4 regions of the Lysinibacillus sp. C5.1 genome follow, and region 1 is predicted to be linked to each of the others. Evidence: riboswitches for the same ligand, from Rfam matches in the RefSeq annotation. Region 1 holds a riboswitch; each other region holds the start of a gene.

Region 1 (4,598 bases):
GCGCCTGCAGACGCAGAAAATTGGACACAGGATGAAGATGTGTTAGATACATGGTTCTCATCAGCACTATGGCCATTTTCTACAATGGGTTGGCCTGACGAGGCAAATGAAGAATATCAACGTTACTATCCAACAAGTACGCTTGTAACAGGATACGATATTATTTTCTTCTGGGTATCTCGTATGATTTTCCAAGGTATTGAATTTACTGGACAACGCCCATTCAAAGATGTATTAATCCACGGATTGGTACGTGATGGCGAAGGACGTAAGATGAGTAAATCACTTGGTAATGGTGTGGACCCAATGGATGTTATTGAGAAATACGGAGCGGATTCACTGCGTTATTTCTTAGCAACAGGTTCATCTCCAGGCCAAGATTTACGATATACAACGGAAAAAGTAGAATCTGTTTGGAACTTTGCTAATAAAATTTGGAATGCTTCCCGTTTCGCACTTATGAACATGGATGGAATGACATATGATGAAATCGACTTAACTGGTGAAAAATCAGTAGCCGATAAATGGATTTTAACGCGCTTGAATGAAACAATTGAACGTGTGACTTCATTAGCAGAACGTTATGAGTTTGGTGAAGTAGGTCGTGAACTATATAATTTCATTTGGGATGATTTCTGTTCTTGGTATATTGAAATGGCGAAACTACCGCTGAATGGTGAAGATGAGGCTGCTAAGAAAACAACTCGATCTATACTAGCTTACGTATTAGACCAAACAATGCGTCTATTACATCCGTTTATGCCATTCATCACAGAAGAAATTTGGCAACATTTACCTCATGAAGGTGAGTCAATTACAGTGGCAGCATGGCCTACTGTGCGTACGGATCTTCACTTTGCTGAAGAAGCAGACAATATGAAGCTCCTTATGGATATTATACGTTCGGTGCGTAATATTCGTGCGGAAGTTAACACACCTATGAGCAAAAAAGTACCGTTGTTCATTTCTGCTAAAGATAGTGCAACAGTTGCTACTCTTGAAGCGAATAAAGCCTACTTAGAAAAATTCTGTAATCCTGAGCCGTTAACAATTGGTGAAGGCTTAGAGGCTCCGAGTCAATCAATGACGGCAGTAGTAACGGGAGCAGAGCTATTCTTACCGCTTGTAGGTCTTATCAATCTAGAAGAAGAAATCGCTCGTCTAGAAAAAGAACTAGAAAAGTGGGCGAAAGAAGTGAAGCTTGTCACTGGTAAGCTGTCCAATGAAAAATTTGTTTCAAAGGCTCCAGAAGCATTAGTAAATGCTGAACGCGAAAAATTAGCGGATTATGAAGAGAAACATGCAGTAGTATTAAAACGTTTAGAAGAATTAAAAAACATGTAATAGCATAGTGATTTGAAGAAACAGCAGATGGCGAAATAGTCATTTGCTGTTTTTCTTTTTATGCATCAAAAGTTATGTATTGAGTTAGGAAAAAATATATAGTATTATCTATTTTAGTTAGTATAATAGATAAAGGCAAACTATCCGAAAGGGTAGGACGCAAAGCCTAGGGTCTAAGGTGAAGAGAAATGAGTATTTTTCAAACTATGATCGCCTGGTTACCATTAAATGAAATTTTTATTTAATTTTATGGCCATTCTATGTTGAGTAGAATGGTCTTTTACTTTGAATGCAAGAATAACGGAGGTTTATTATGTCAGGAAATATTGGAACAATTGTAGTGAAAGTAAACAAAGCTTGTGATGATTTAGATTTTGTGAGCGCTAGGGGAATTATAGAAGCAAATCTTTTAAAGTTATCGGAGGCTAAATATTATCGACTATTAAATGCAAGTGGACGGGTTCTTATTAAACATATTTTAGCGGATAATAAGGGACAAAAAGATACGAAGATTTCATTAACACGTACAGATTTACTAGTGATAAATAAGATTAATGAGTATTGTTCAAATTTTGATATTTCGATGCTGAAAAGAACATTAAAAAATTCGTTAGAACTAGTGCAAAGATCGGATGTTATGCCACTCTTAAATAATGATGCAAAAATAATTTTAGATGATATGGGAGCGCTATTAGGCATCCATCAATTACAATAATTTGTTGTTTATTTGAAAAAAATTAGTTAAAAACACACAAATGATCACTCCTACAGTGGTTTTCTGTGTGTTTTTAAATTTGTATCAGAATTGTTTGTGTGCCAGTCACCCTTTATACTGTAGTGAAAGGGAGTGTTTCTTTTGTTTACTACGATAAAAGCATGTACAGATTTTATTTTTACATTAAAGGCGATTGATCATAAACGTGAACCTTTAGTCATGATGCGTGAAGTATTGGCGCGTTTAGGGGACCCGCATAACAAGTTGCGCGCTATCCATTTAGCAGGTTCCAATGGCAAGGGGTCCACCGTAAATGTACTGAGAGAAATGCTAGAGAATGCAGGATATCGGGTTGGTGCTTTTACTTCACCACATTTAACACGTGTCAATGAACGTATGACCATCAATGGAAAACAAATTCCGGACGAGCAATTTTTACAGTATATGAATAACGTAGCTTCAATCATTGAGGCAAATTATAATGGGGACTATCCAAGCTTTTTTGAGGTCGTCACACTTATTATGTTCCAATATTTCGCACATGAAGAAGTGGATTTTGCGTTAATTGAAACTGGGCTCGGTGGAAGACTTGATGCGACCAATGTCATAACACCACTTGTATCCATTATTACAACGATTTCTTTAGAGCATACGGCCTTTTTAGGCGATACATATGCGAAGATTGCTTTTGAGAAGGCAGGTATTATTAAAGAAGGTGTACCCGTAGTGGTTGGTGTTAAAAATAAAGAAGCACTTGCTACGATTCAAAAGGTTGCACATGAACGTCATGCTAGGTGTCTTGTTCTAGGGCATGATTTTAACGTGATTGCACAGGAGCAGGAGATGGGCATGCAATCATTTCATTATCACAATGCGCATCTTGACCTCACAGATATTCAATTAAAAATGGCAGGGGCGCATCAAATCGCTAATGCGAGTCTGGCTATCACAACGATGGATTTATTACGTGAAAAAGGGCTTATTCATTTATCCGAAGAGTCAATGCGCCAAGCGCTACAACACGCACAGTGGGCAGGTCGCTTTGAACAGTTCCCTAATAATATTGTATTAGATGGTGCTCATAACTCAGAAGGAACTGCCGCATTGATTCGAACATTACAGAAGGTCTATCCAAATCAACGCTATCGATTTATTTATGCAGCTCTTTCTGATAAAGACCATGCCAATAGTATTGCGTTAATGGATGCAGTAGCAACTTCTATATCTTTTACACAAATTGGACTACCCAATGCCATGCCAGCTGAACAGTTAGCGATGTTATCAACGCATCAAGACAAACGATATAACAAAAATTGGAAATATATAGTAAGTGAAGTCATACAACATAAGGACCAACAAGATATTGTTGTGATTACAGGTTCGCTGTATTTTATAGCTGAAGTTCGCCAATGGATACAGGAGGGAGCACAATGATTCCTCAGTTCGATGATTATAAGAAAAAATGGGCTTTAACTAGTGATGATGTAATTAAGCCAGGGCTTACAGCGATTGAAGAAGCATTGGCACTTGTAGGGAATCCTGAAAGAACATTGCAAATTGTGCACCTTGCAGGCACGAATGGCAAAGGCTCAACATTAACATTTTTAGAGTCAATTGCGCAGGAACATGGCTTAAAAGTAGGCAAGTTCATGTCTCCATGCATTTTGAATGTGCATGACCAAATTCAAGTAATGCAACAACCTATTTCAGCACTAGAGATGGATCGCGTTTTTCATCAAATGAAGAATGCGGGGCTTAGCGGTAAACTAACGGATTTCGAACTTTTAACTGTCGCAGCGTTTTTGCATTTTGTCCATTGTGATGTCGATATTGCATTAATCGAAGCGGGTATGGGGGGCTTACTAGATAGTACGAATGTAGTGCAACCTATTGTCTCGATTATTCCGAGTATAGCGCTAGAGCATACAAAATTTTTAGGTCCAACTATTGAAAGCATTGCACAGCATAAAGCAGGGATTATTAAACAGCATCGACCAGTTGTAATCGGGGATTTACCTTGTGAAGCAAAGAACATTATTGAGAGAGAAGCTAATGCAAAGCAAGCACCTGTTCTAGAGCTGAACAATCAATTCCATATTGTGCGGATGCATGACTATGAGAACTATAAAAATGAGACTATGGACTTACATATCACAAATCTTACACGTCATATGAAAGGACCTCATCAAGCGAATAATATGGCATTAGCCATTACGGCATTTTTAGAAGTTGCGACTGCGCTAAATGTAGCAATCAACGTGGCAAGTATACGCCAAGGTATTGAAATGGCAAGCATTTTAGGACGATTTGAAGAGGTGTTGCCATATATTATTTTTGACGGTGCGCATAATCCAGCTAGTGCAGAAAAATTGGTAGAAACGGTTCGCCAAGCGTTTCCTAATGAGTCTATTACCTTTGTTGTCGGCATATTAGGTGATAAGGATGTAAAAGGAGTTTTGCAGTACTTAGAGCAAATTAGTGAGACATTTTATTTTGTTGATTTTGATAATCCGCGTGCGATGTCAGCACAAGATATGTT
Region 2 (4,598 bases), 470 kb from region 1:
GTTTGTCTAAAGTTAAAACCTTGTCCACAAATAGCTTTCATTTCAGAAGCACTTAATGGACGCTTTAATTTACAAAAATCTTGTAAAGGTGTATTTGTCTCTGCATTAGTATAGCCATTATAATCTTGCTTGTTATATTTACCGGAACCTTTTCCGTATCCTACAATGCCAGCGCCGCTTTTATAAAGAAATACAATATCGCCCTTTTGAATCTTTTCTATTTTTTCTTGCCATCCTTTATGATAAGCCGCTGCTTTCTTTTCATCTAACATTTCGTCTGTCGTTAGTGGATTATTGGTATGATTCGTGTTTAAAACGTAGGCGCTACTCTCATATTCTAAATAACTTTCAATTGGCGAATACATATTAAACTCAATATAATGTTCACCATTGACTTCAAATATCCAGTAGACAATGGCATCAATAGTCAAACCATTCTTCTTCCAATAAATAATTGCTTCTACCGTTTGTTGGTCTAAGCCATTTGTCATAACAATGAAATGTTGCTTATTATTAAACATCTCTTGGGTAATTTGATTACTTGCGTCTTTATCAAAATACTGCTTATGGGCATCCATTAACGATATATTACCTTGGCTATATTTGAGGTATTTTTCATTGAGCTCATCGTAACTACTATTGCCGAATAATTGACCATATCTCAATACTTGTAGCAAATTCTCTTGATTTGAACCCCATCTTTTCAATTCAAATATATATAAATCGCCATCTTTATCAACTGCTAAAATATCGGGTTCTTCTTGTCTTGGACGCTCGTTAAATATTGTCATTAAATCTTTGCTAGAAATAAAATCTTGCAGATGTTTAGATACTAACCTTTCTAAATCCTTCTCTTTCCAACCAATCGCATCAAGACTCACTCTTTTTACCTTTTCATAATCCCAGGAGGACTTATTTAATTTATATAACATGTAGTCCATTTCCTTTCATTAAATAGTATCAAATCTATTATTTCACCTATTGTAAATATTTTCAATATCAGTACCCATGACATAAGTAGTTTACAGATAAACCATTTTTCTCTTACTAAAGTCTTTTACACATAACAAATGAACCACCATTAAATGACATTATTTTTCGCCCAATAAAAAAAACCTCGCCATTTTACCCGAATTATAGGTGGTAAAATATAGTGCAAATTGTACTTTGGCAATGATTTTCCTTATGCTATTCTTTATTGTAGAAAATTGAATAGGCAAACCTAAAGAAATTTAGGGACGCAAAGCTATAGGGACTAAGGTTTTTAATAACTATGTCTGCCAGTTGCCGAAGAGTACATACTACTTTTTGTTTAGTAAGGACGTAACACACAACCCACTGATAATTGTATATTAATATAATTTACGAAAGGCATTTTTTAGTGCTATTTATTATAATGTGGGATTTTTTATGATTGCCTTATTTAAAATAAAGCTACTCTTTTTTGAGTAGCTTTTTTATGTACTCTGTAAGAAAAATGCATAAGGAGGAATTTAGATGAAAGTAGTAAAGATTGTAACAGTATCTGCCCTTGCTTTAAATTTAGTCGGTGGTCCAATGAATGTTTTAGCCACTGAAAATCCAAGTGGAGATATAGTTAAAACTTCAGCCGAAGCTCGTACTAATTATTCCATCGCTTCGGTGAAAAAATTTGAATTGTACGGAACAGATATTTTAAAAGCATACGATGACGTATTTAAAATAGCGAGAGCAAACATTCAATCGATTACGAACAACGGCGGAAAATATGGAAGTTCTACTATAGATAAAGCGATTGATGGTGATATGAACAGCCATTGGGAAACAGGGAAACCCAATAGTACCTCCTTCACTAATGAAGTGATCATTCAGTTCCATGAAGCATCTACATTAAATCGAATTGTCTATGCAGCTCGTCAATCTTCTACAAAAGGAAAAGGTTTTGCACAGCAGTTTGAAATTTATAGCTCCACTACAGATACAGGCGATGATTTTACACTCGTTTCATCAGGACAATATACAGGTTCTACTGGAGATATCGTCGAAATCCAATTCAATCCTACAGAATTTAAACGACTAAAATTTGTTTTTACGAAAGCAAATCAAGATTGGGCAAGTGCATCCGAGTTTCAATTTTATAAAGAAGATCCTGTCTCTGACAAAATGGCGACACTCTTTACAGATAGTACAATGAGCGCTGTAAGTGACAAATTCAACACCATAGATGCTATCAATCAATTAGAGGTCGAAACCCAAGGCCACCCCTTCTACGCACAATTCAAAGAAGATATTGACAATGCGAAAGCACTGCTAAGCAATGAAAAAATTACAGCGACAACTGCACTAACTTCGTCATTTAGCCATTATGCCAACGAAGCGTATTCAAAGTTATTTAGAATGGATAAGGCAAACATTAAAGAAATTACCAACAATGGCGGACACTATGCGAGCGCCATTATCAAAAATGCCATCGATGGCGATGTTCATACATATTGGGAAACAAATAAAAGCAACACAGCTACATTCTCAAATGAAGTAGAAGTTGAATTTATAGAACCTGTTACATTAAATCGTATTATTTATGGAGCAAGACCTTCTGACCGTAAAGGCTTTGCCGAGGAATTTGAAATTTACGCTTCCCAAACGTCAAAAGGCGAAACCTATGAACTTGTCTCAACAGGTAAACATAACATGGTCGCAGGATTAGTAGAGGCAAAATTTGCACCGACGACATTTAAACGGGTGAAATTTAAATTCACTAAATCCAATCAAAATTGGGCAACACTTTGTGAATTAGCCTTCTATAAAGAAGATGCATTAAACGATAAAATGGCGCAGTTATTTACTGACGGAACGATGAATACAGTTTCCCCTGCATTCAACAGCATCGAACATATTAACGCATTAGAAGAAGAAGCGAAAACACATCCACTATATGCTACTTATAAAGACAATATCGAATTAGCTAAAAAAATAATGAACGGTGAAGTGGTTACAGAAGGAAGAATTATAGTAGCCGAGCAACACGGGGATATGGTCAAACATGCCAATCAACAATTGAAATTCGGCTTCGGTAACAATTTACAACCAACTGGCCTTGCTGCCCAACCGGGTGATCAAATTACCGTTTACGTTGACGCATCAACAACTGGTCCGTTACCACGCTTGGCATTTTCACAACAAGAAGGTGCTTGGAATAGTTGGCGACAAGGTGTCAGCTTAAAAGTCGGTAAAAACGTCATTACTGTTCCTGCCATCCCTAAAACTTCTTATAATAAGAAGGCCGTTACACCTGGTGGCACAATCTATATTGAAAATCCTTATACAGCGGAACAGCAAGGTAAAGCACCGACCTTAAGATTCGAAGGTGTTGAGAGAATTCCATTTGCAACAAAGTCTACAAACGTAGAGGAGTTCAAACAATTTTTAATCGACTATAAGAAAAAAATTGATGAAGATATAGCGAAGCATCCAAATGTTGAAGATCGCAAAGTGCTTGATATTGTAGAAGTCGTTGGTGACCATTTATTTTGGACAGGTACTGCAACAGGTGCTTACAAAACCTATATAGAAAATGGCTATAGCCCACTCCAAACCATTGAATCGTATAATCGCCTTATGGACGAATTATTTAAGTATTACGGTTTAGATGGGCGCAGTGAAAAACATGATCCAAAATTAATAAGAGAAAACGTACGACTTGCACAGCCTTATGCGTACATGTATGCAGCTGGCGATCATATTGGCACACTGGATGATGTTGTGGCTGATATTTTAGTTCCGATAGAAGAAAAAGGCGGTTCATGGGGGCTTATCCATGAAATCGGTCACCGTATGGATATAGGTGTACGAACAATCGGCGAAGTAACAAACAATATGCTTCCACAGCATATGTCAGCACTTTACGGGAAAATCGATGGACGCATTCCATATGAAGCGAATGTTTATAAAAACGTATTGAAAAAAAACACAAAAGATTATAACGATCAAGGTTTGTTTGAAAAACTAGCCGTTTACTGGCAACTTGAAATGTATAGCCCTGGCTATTGGGGAAAATTAAACGCTCTTTACCGCGAAAAAAATGTCACGCTAACAGATGGCGAACGTTCTAAACAACAATATTTAGTCGAGTTTTCTTCTGAAGCGCTCGGTTTAGATTTAAGTGAACACTTTGCTCGTCATGGCTTTGTCGTAACGGACGAAACAAGAGCAAAAACAAGTAAGTATCCAAAACCAGATAAAAAAATATGGTATTTAAATAATAGTGCGGTCGACTATAAAGGGAATGGTTTGAAAGGAAAAGCAGTAAACGTAACATTGGCATCAAACCAAGCTACCAAAACAAATACGCTCTATTTATCCGTTGATAAAGAAAAGCAAGATGACTTTTTAGGTTATGAAATTTTTAGAGATAATGAATTAATCGGCTTTACAAGTACTCAACAATTTATCGATCAACATATCGATAGTACAAAAAATTACACGTACAAAGTTGTTGGCTATGATAAACAATTAACTGCACTTCAACCAGTAGAAGTAAAGGCATTTACCCCTACCCTATCTATTGAAGATAAGGTTACAGTCAAGCTACATCAAACATTCAATCCTATGGATTATGT
Region 3 (4,598 bases), 830 kb from region 1:
GTACAAACTCCTTGCGATGAAACCATTGTGCCAAAATAAGCACCATATTAACCCAAATTGTTGCATCCCCTACTCCAGTCAGTATTCTCGAAAAAAATAGCATAAGTGCATGTGTACTAAGACTATAAATGATTGTACCGATCCCCGTAAGTGTCGCCCCTAAAATTAAAAAAGCATTAGGGCCGTAACGATCAGCCAAAATCCCCATTGGTACTTGTAAGCTTGTATATACAAAAAATTGGATACTTGTTAATAAGCCAATCGTTGCTGCCGTGACCTGAAAATCACTCATTAATTGGTCTGTAATTAATCCTGGCGCTGTGCGTTGGCTCGCCATTAACAAATAAGTTAACAATACAACAACAAATACTACCCATCTGTATTTGCTATTTTGTTTGTCCATGGATATCTACCCCTATTAGCTTTTACTAGAATATATGAAAGAGTGCCAGACACTAAAACAATTTTGAATTGTTTTAGTGTCTGGCACCGATTTCTCTATATTTTTAAGCTGACAAGGTTGCCTGCTTCTTGCACTAATTTATCCATTGTACTTAATTCGTCATCGCTAATTTCAACTAGCTCCTCAAACATTTCCACAGATTCACGTGAAATGAACGAAATGTCTCTCATTGCCACCATGATTTGCTGAGAGCTTGAAGATAATTCTTCTGTACTTGCAGATGAATTGGCATTATTTTCAGCAATAATTTTTGTCGTTTCTACAATTCTTTCGAACATCGTACCAATTTCTAAAATGGTAGTATTCGTTTGTGCAAACTCTTCCGTTCCTTGCTTCATGGATGTAACCACTCGATCCGTCTCTTCTTGAATATTTTTTACGATATTCGATACTTCAGCAGCGGACTGTTGTGATTGTTCTGCTAATTTACGAACTTCATCCGCAACGACAGCAAACCCTTTTCCATGTTCACCTGCACGAGCTGCTTCAATAGCTGCGTTCAATGCTAATAAATTGATTTGCTCTGAAATCCCTGTAATTACTTTGACAATCTTGCCAATCTCATGTGATTTTTCTCCAAGAATATTGATTGCATCAAAAGTTGTATTAATCGTTTGATCAAATTGCTCCATTTTCACCATCGAATCTTTGAGCTTTTCGTTACCTTCTTGCGTCAATTCTAACGTCGTATTCGATTGTTCTGAAATTTGGTTTGATCTTATAGATAGTTCTTCGATAGCCACTGTGATGTCTTCAATCGAAGTTGAACTTTCCTCAGTAGCTACTAATTGTTTTTTTAACCCTTTTCCTACCTCATCAATGGCTGCTCTAACGATATCAGCCTTCTCCGCTGCATACTCTCCATGTTCAACAAGATTTTGACCTTTTTCATTTATATTTTTTTCGTATAGATGAAATTGCTCTTTTAATTGACTTGCAGATAATTCCTCTGCCCCGTTTGTCACTTCACTCTGACTATCAGCCTGACGTTTAAGCGAAAAATATCGGTAAGCAAAATACAAGGACGTGCATAATAAAAATACTATAATCACTAGCATAATAGCATCCATGATATAAAAATCTCCTATTCTCTCTACCTATGATGTTTTATAACTCTTTTACAATAATATAAATTCCATCAGCTACAGTCGCTGGGATATCGTTTAAATGCTCATTGCTTTCGTATTTATGAACAATGAAATCCCCTTCAACATTTACATACTTTTCAAATCCATGATACTTCTGTAACAAGCTCATTGACTTCGGATTTGTTGCTTCAGCTAACACCAGTCTTAACCCTTCTTCAGATGCTTTTTGAACTAAAATATCACCTAACGTTTGTACAATTTCATGGCGATTGTGCTCAGCGATGACACCTAATAAAAATAAATGCAGCACTTCATTATCTTCCATTTCTTTTCCATAACGTTGTTTATAGTCATTTAAGAAACGAACATCGATATCCTCTAATACATCCATCACTATATTCATATCAGAAAACGTGCCACTAAAAATAGGACCTTCATGTATTTCCAGTGCGTTTGTATCTCCAACTAAAGCGCCTACTACATTACGCTCTGCATCGAGCGCAACAACACAGTATCCTTGATGCACATTGTCTTCAATGTATTCTTTCGTGAATTGGTAGAAATCATCATAAGGTAATTTTAAGGAGTACCCGATTATCGGTTCTTGCACCCATTTACCGGCTACATCTACTCCAACAAATGTTTTTGCTAAACATGTTGCCGCTTTTTCAATTAAGTCTGGTTGGTCTTTTGTAATGATTTCATATGTATATACATCTTGTAATGTTGGCATCATAAATTCCTCCAAATATGCTTCTAGTGATTTAAAAACTATCGTGTTGCTAATTGTGATACATTGTCAACTACTGTTCCTGGGAAATTCACTCCCTCTAAAGCATTTCTCACTTGCACATAGGCAATTTTAGAGGCTGGATTGACAATATAGATATCTTTGAAGCCAAGTGATGCGTAAAACATTAATGTTTGCCCTAGCTCCGCTGAAACTTTAGATGGAACAGGTGATTGATACGTTGCATCAACTACAAAGGTATAGGATTTTTTTGGTACTTTCGCCACTGTCTCTTCCAAATCTTTTATATATTCCTCTACAAGCTCTGTTTTAATAAACCCATGAACTTGAACGTGTACTTCTTTTTTTGCTTCATAAATCGCCATATTATATTTCGGTTTATCAACGACTAACATTTTTAATCTCCTTTTTCATATAGTTTTTTTACTATTCTATACTAACAAGACTTTATTAACGCTATAGTTCTTTAATTTGTCCCCTTTTAGGAAAATAAAAACTACCCTTATTATAAAAATTAAGGATAGCCAAATAATCGTTTATTTTTTGGCAACCCGACTATCATAATCCCAATAGGATTTTAGACTCGTAGCTTTGCGTCCTTACCTTTCAGTAAGTTTGCCTTTTCATTTTCTTAAAATAATACTAACATTATTACAATTTTACATTATAAATTACATGTCAATTTTTGTCGACACTAGTAATATTATCTAAAGAATATTAGGTAAATATAAGTAATATTAAGATACTACGTAGTAAGAATGTAGTACGTGCCAGTCACTCAAACAATTTAGAATTGTTTGAGTGACTGGCACCTATTCAAATTGATTGAGCAATTCGCGTACTTCATCCGTTGTCTTTGTATTCATTAACTGATTTCTTAATTCACTTGCCCCGCGGAATCCTTTAACATAGATTTTGAAAAAGCGATGCAGCGCAGTAACTGAGCGTGGTAGCTCCTCAGCATATTGATCTTGAAGATCAAGCTGTAATCTTAAAAGATCAAGATATTCTTTACTACTATGTTCCTTTGGCTCTTTTTCAAAAGCAAATGGGTTTTTAAAAATACCTCGTCCAATCATCACGCCATCCACACCATATTGTTCAACTAGCTTCATACCTGTTGCACGGTCAGGGATGTCTCCATTGATTGTTAATAGCGTATTTGGTGCAATTTGATCTCGTAATTTTTTAATTTCCGGAATTAGCTCCCAGTGTGCTTCTACTTGGCTCATTTCTTTTCTCGTACGCAAATGGATTGATAAGTTAGCGATATCTTGTTTTAAAATATGTGTAAGCCATTCCTGCCACTCATCCACTTCTGTGAAGCCAAGTCTTGTTTTCACACTGACAGGCAGTCCACCCGCTTTCGCTGCTTGAATAAGTTCCGCAGCAACATCAGGACGTAAAATAAGACCGCTTCCCTTGCCTCGTGAAGCCACATTCGGTACAGGACAGCCCATATTAATATCAACACCTTTAAAACCAAGCTCCGCCATACCAATACTCATTTGTCTAAAATATTCAGGATTATCTCCCCATATGTGAGCAACCATAGGCTGTTCATCTTCAGTAAAAAGCAAACGTCCTCGCACACTTTTCTGACCCTCTGGATGACAATAGCTATCTGAATTTGTAAACTCGGTAAAAAATACATCTGGTCTACCTGCTTTACTTACGACATGACGAAACACAACATCCGTCACATCTTCCATTGGAGCAAGTACAAAAAATGGTCGCGGTAAATCCCGCCAAAAATTATTCGTCATATTTTACTTCAAACCCTCTCATTATAGGATATTCGGTTATTCACTTATCCCCTAAAACTTCATTGCTTCTACTTCTAAAAACGAATCGTCCTTAACACCGTAATGCTAGTTTCAGCAATAAAGTCATTATTATAGTATAACCTAGCTTTTGTTATTTATCTTCATACAGTTCCTACTTTAATTAGATTTCTAACTTCTAAAATCAGGAAATACTATGCACTAGCAGCTCGTGTTAAAAAGCGAAAAGGCAGTCCTAGCTAACGGTACAATATCATAAACTTCGTGATATCAAACTCATCATCTTGAACTGCCTACTAATTATTATTTAGCTTCTATACTGTCATCTTTGTTGTAATTGTACTTTGAAGGATCTACTGGCGTATAACCTGTTGGTTTATAAAATCGCAGTAAATCACCATTCACTACTTTGTCAGATAAGCCTAATTTAAAATCTACTTCTTTTTTAATAGCTTGTGCTGCCTCTAGTTGACTATCATCTAGTAGTAATCCAGTTTTATTATCATAAAATT
Region 4 (4,598 bases), 820 kb from region 1:
AAGAACGGAGCGGCTAATAAAGCCGCAATTAAACTTCCCGTCACAACTGAGAGAGGCATGCTCCATCCGGCTACGATTAAATCTTCTGCCGTATTAACGCGTTTATACCCCTTATAACCAATATAATAAATAAAAATTAAGTACACGCTAAAGATTAAAATATTCAACATTTTTATTGCTCCTTAGTTCTTACATTATCCGTTCATCACTACTCCACCATTAGGCGTTAAAATCTGACCTGTATAGAAATCAGCGTTGTCAGAGGCTAAAAAAAGTACACTTTTTGCGATTTCCTCAGGTTGTGCCAAGCGTTTTAATGGATACTTTGCAGATTCCTCTTCAATATAGTTCTCTCCAAATTCTTGTAGGATATCTGTGAGTGTCCCACTAGGAGCTACAGCGTTTACTAAGATGTTGGGCGCTAATTCTCTTGCCAAAGCTTTCGTAAATGCATTAATGCCGCCTTTTGCAGCTGAGTAATGCGTAAACTCTTCACAACCTAGACTACCAATATCTGAAGAAATATTAATAATCTTGCCTTTGTTTCGTTCCTTCATTCGTTTCGCTGCTTCTCGGCAATTATAAAAACATCCATAAAGATGTACTTTAATCATTCTGTCCCATTGTTCGTCTGTTAAATCTAGCACGCTAGAAGCTTGTGCAAATCCTGCATTATTTACAAGAATATCAATCTGTCCTAGATGACTATCCATGTATCGGAACATGTCCTGTACTTGATGAGAGTCTGATACATCAGCACGGTATTTATAAGCTCGTACACCTAGCTTTTCAGCCTGTGCTCGCACTTCTTCTGCTTCATGATCGTCACCAATAAAGTTAATCAATACATTGGCACCTTGTTTTGCGAATGCAAGTGCAATTGCTTTTCCGATGCCCTTACTAGAACCAGTAATCAGAACATTTTTTTGTGCTAAATTATTTTCCATTTTCATCATTCTCCAATTTGAATTTTGCTACAAGCGCTTGTAATTCTTGTGCTGTTATTCCTAAAGAAGAAGAAGCCTCTTTCACTTCTTGCATCGTCGTTAATTGTTCCTGTGTCGCTTTTGACACATTAGATGAAAACTCTGATGAAAGCTCCGCTGATTGTTTAATGTTATTGACAGACGCTGCAACTTCCTCTGACGAAGCAGAAATTTGCTGAGAGGCTGCTGAAATTTCACGAATTTGACTAGCGACTTCTTCCGATGATGTAAGAATTTCTTTAAAGATTTCCCCTACTTCATCTGTATATTCCATACCTGCTTTTACATCTGCTTTTCCTTTTTCCATCACGACAATGGAAGCATTTGAATCGGATTGAATCGTACTAATTAGATTGTATATTTCTGTTGCTGATTGCGAGGATTGCTCTGCCAACCTTCTCACTTCATCTGCTACCACTGCAAAACCTTTACCATGTTCTCCTGCTCTTGCTGCTTCAATAGCTGCATTTAAAGCAAGTAAGTTAGTTTGATCCGCAATTGCTGTAATAAGACTCACAATATCGCTAATTTTATTCGTATTAACATGTAAGCCATTAATGGTTTTGCCAATTTGTTCTACTGAACCATTAATTAGCTCCATTTGGGATATAACTTGTTGCACGACTTTATCTCCACGTTCAGAAGCAAGAGATGCTGCTATAGATGATTCGGCAGCAGTATTTGCTGAGTCAGCTATTTGTTGAATACCTGTTGCTGTTTCTTCCATAGCTGCAGCAGTTTCTTCTGTCATCACCATAGATGCTTCCGCATTCTCATTTATACGTTTCATATCCTTTGCAATATCGGTAGAACTGTTAAACGACTCTCCTGCATTGACAGTTAACTGACTTGCAGCAGAAGAAACATGATTAGATGTATTTCTAATATTTAAAATAATATGTTGCAAATTGGTAACCATCGTTTGAATAGATTGCGATAAGTTCCCTATTTCATCTTTTGTAATTTCTAATTCAACTTGTTGCAATTCACCATTTGCCACTTGATTTGCAACATCGACTACTTTCTTAAGAGGTTTTAATAGTCGATCGATAATTATGTAAAGTAAAATTAGTAAAATAATCAAACCAACAACTGCGATTGCAATTTGTTTTGTCATACTTGTTTTAATGATTGTATTTATGTAATCTGCGGAATAATCAATACCTAATAAGGCAATCATTTTGCCATTATCATCTTTAATAGGAGTAAATACTGTTCTCCAAGCACCAAATTGATCTTCGAATACGTTCGTCACTTCAGACTGATTACTGTCAATTGCACGCTTAGCTGTTGCTACATGTTCATCTGCTAAATCTTCGAAAATCTCACCAGCTTCATAAACCTCATTCAAGTTGGATGTATACCCTATCGGATTAACACCTTTATCTTTCATATCCCAAATATAACTCCAGCTCATTATCCCCTGTTCTTCCTGAATCATATCTAGCTGTTTTTGGAGATTTTTAAAATCGGGATTACTTTCCCCTTTTTCAGTTAATAAATGTTTTATCTGATCACTATCGAGATTCATAGCTGTCAATATACCAACACTTTTTAACTCTTGTTCCAAATCTACATTCATTCTTTTGTTAAGCTCACTAATACTTTGCGTTGTGACGATAGAAATCAACATTAAAACAATAATTGAAACTGTAAGTAATAATTTGTTTTTCAATGAAACATTTTTTAAAAATTGCATAGATAATTCCTCCTCTTTATATTTTATAGGTCAAAAAAAAATAACCTATTTCAAAAGAAATAGGTTATTAAAGATAAAAAAATAATAAATCCCAATAACTACTAATCTTTTGCAACCCAGCCATCATAGCGTTATCTGCCTTAGACCTGTAGCTTTGCGTCTCTACCTTTCAGTAGATTTGCCCTTATTTCTCCTCAAATTAACATAATAGTAAAAAATAATCAATACAGCTTCCAAAATTACTATTTAGTCCATGCTCTTATTTTACTACTTATGTACAAACAATGAAATAATTACTATGTAAAAATATTCTTCTTTATTGTAAAAAGTCCTGACAAAAAATAAGCAGCGACAACGTAAACATACGTTATTGCTGCTTAAATTTCTGATAAACACTTACCCCTAAATGTTTATTCAATTATGCAAGTTGTGTTACGAGTAAGACAGCTGGAATAAAGGATAATGCAAAAACGCACATATACCATACAGAAGTACGGCGTAATGAAAAACGAACTTTTTTACGTTCTGCATAAAAAATGTCTAACATAACAGCAACTATTAATGGAATACTAATGCAAGAAATAGCAATTAAAATAAAATCAAAAAATATCATAAAAAGCACCCCTCTATTCATGAACATTTCTTTTCCATTTGTGACAACTTTGTGTCAATTTCATTGTACACAATTCCGTCACATTTATCAACTGTTCAAAGAAAATAATGGTGATTTTACAATTTATTTTTTATTGCTTTTATTGTTATTATGTACTTCATCCAATACAAACAAAGGCGGGACGCTTACTGTAGGTAAGCATCCGACCACAATTCACTTTAACAATTTAATACTTAATCTCTATATTTATATGTTAAACCTTTTAAAAAGTTTCTCACAAAGCGATCGCCACATTCTTTGTAATTACGATGACTAGGATTTCTTAAAATCGCGCCTAACTCACCTTTCGATACTGTTACGCCACCTTCATATAAAATATCAAGCATATCTTCCGTTGTTAAAGCCATTGCAATTTTCACTTTTTTCAAAAGCATATTATTTGGGCTTTCTTTCCCTGTAACCGGTGGTGGCCCTTCCTGTGGACCTTGTTTTGATTGTTGAGGGCCACGTTTAAAAGTAATTAAACCATTTAAAAATGCCTCTACCATTTTGTTATTACATTTAATGTAATTCTCTGGGATATCTTCTTCATCTTCTTTAATTTTGATAAGCATGTTTAATACATCCTCTTTAGTGTATTTCATACCACCAAGCTTAAAAATTTCTACCATATCCGTATTTTTAATATCTAGTGCATATCGTAAACGAATCAAAATATCATTATTCGTCATAGCAAAACCTCCTTGATTTCCTTGCAAAATCTGAATTTATAAGAGCCAGGCTTTATTATAACAGAGTAAATTGTATTTTTAGCTAGCTTTGCAATTATTCCTCGCCTATAGTATGTAGATTGCACATTTCCTTGTTTTTAAATGTATGAAAATCAAACTGCCGACCATTCTAATAGCACAAGGAGGTGAGAAAAATGGCTAATAAAAATCGAAGTTCCAATAAACTTCAAGTTCCTGGTGTACAAGAAGCTGTTAATCAAATGAAATATGAAATCGCACAAGAATTCGGCGTACAACTTGGGCCAGATGCTTCTTCTCGCGCGAACGGTTCCGTAGGTGGAGAAATCACGAAACGACTTGTAGAAATGGCTGAAAAAAGACAAAAATAAAAGGTGCCAGGCACTAAAACAATTCAGAATTGTTTTAGTACCTGGCACTTACTTTCTTGCCCCTTTTATCATGACGAAGATGAATACTAATAAAAGAATAAGTAATGCACCTATAATTACGTATCCGACCATACTTGTTATTCCCAAAACACTAATACTCCTTCCATACATAAAGTGGAA

The links. Region 1 has a riboswitch for cyclic di-GMP ahead of I5435_RS15875 (hypothetical protein). Riboswitches for the same ligand answer to the same signal wherever they lie in the genome.
Region 2: another riboswitch for cyclic di-GMP. It lies ahead of I5435_RS18270 (NPCBM/NEW2 domain-containing protein); the one in region 1 lies ahead of I5435_RS15875 (hypothetical protein).
Region 3: another riboswitch for cyclic di-GMP. It lies ahead of I5435_RS20085 (hypothetical protein); the one in region 1 lies ahead of I5435_RS15875 (hypothetical protein).
Region 4: another riboswitch for cyclic di-GMP. It lies ahead of I5435_RS20050 (methyl-accepting chemotaxis protein); the one in region 1 lies ahead of I5435_RS15875 (hypothetical protein).

Annotation. Positions count from the first base shown of each region.
Region 1 is NZ_CP066226.1:3,242,799-3,247,396, reverse strand. Features, by position in the region: gene I5435_RS15880 (valine--tRNA ligase) at 1-1,344, shown strand, start outside; cyclic di-GMP riboswitch class I at 1,469-1,570, shown strand; gene I5435_RS15875 (hypothetical protein) at 1,658-2,059, shown strand; gene I5435_RS15870 (bifunctional folylpolyglutamate synthase/dihydrofolate synthase) at 2,201-3,493, shown strand; gene I5435_RS15865 (bifunctional folylpolyglutamate synthase/dihydrofolate synthase) at 3,490-4,598, shown strand, end outside.
Region 2 is NZ_CP066226.1:3,714,850-3,719,447, forward strand. Features, by position in the region: gene I5435_RS18265 (PDDEXK family nuclease) at 1-932, opposite strand, end outside; cyclic di-GMP riboswitch class I at 1,206-1,292, shown strand; gene I5435_RS18270 (NPCBM/NEW2 domain-containing protein) at 1,498-4,598, shown strand, end outside.
Region 3 is NZ_CP066226.1:4,072,411-4,077,008, forward strand. Features, by position in the region: gene I5435_RS20070 (MFS transporter) at 1-403, opposite strand, end outside; gene I5435_RS20075 (methyl-accepting chemotaxis protein) at 499-1,533, opposite strand; gene I5435_RS20080 (hypothetical protein) at 1,571-2,284, opposite strand; gene I5435_RS20085 (hypothetical protein) at 2,323-2,697, opposite strand; cyclic di-GMP riboswitch class I at 2,845-2,932, opposite strand; gene I5435_RS20090 (tRNA dihydrouridine synthase) at 3,115-4,068, opposite strand; gene I5435_RS20095 (lipoteichoic acid synthase) at 4,390-4,598, opposite strand, start outside.
Region 4 is NZ_CP066226.1:4,066,750-4,071,347, forward strand. Features, by position in the region: gene I5435_RS20040 (sodium:solute symporter family protein) at 1-170, opposite strand, end outside; gene I5435_RS20045 (SDR family NAD(P)-dependent oxidoreductase) at 195-947, opposite strand; gene I5435_RS20050 (methyl-accepting chemotaxis protein) at 937-2,685, opposite strand; cyclic di-GMP riboswitch class I at 2,793-2,878, opposite strand; gene I5435_RS20055 (hypothetical protein) at 3,104-3,298, opposite strand; gene I5435_RS20060 (YehS family protein) at 3,532-4,029, opposite strand; gene I5435_RS20065 (alpha/beta-type small acid-soluble spore protein) at 4,224-4,418, shown strand.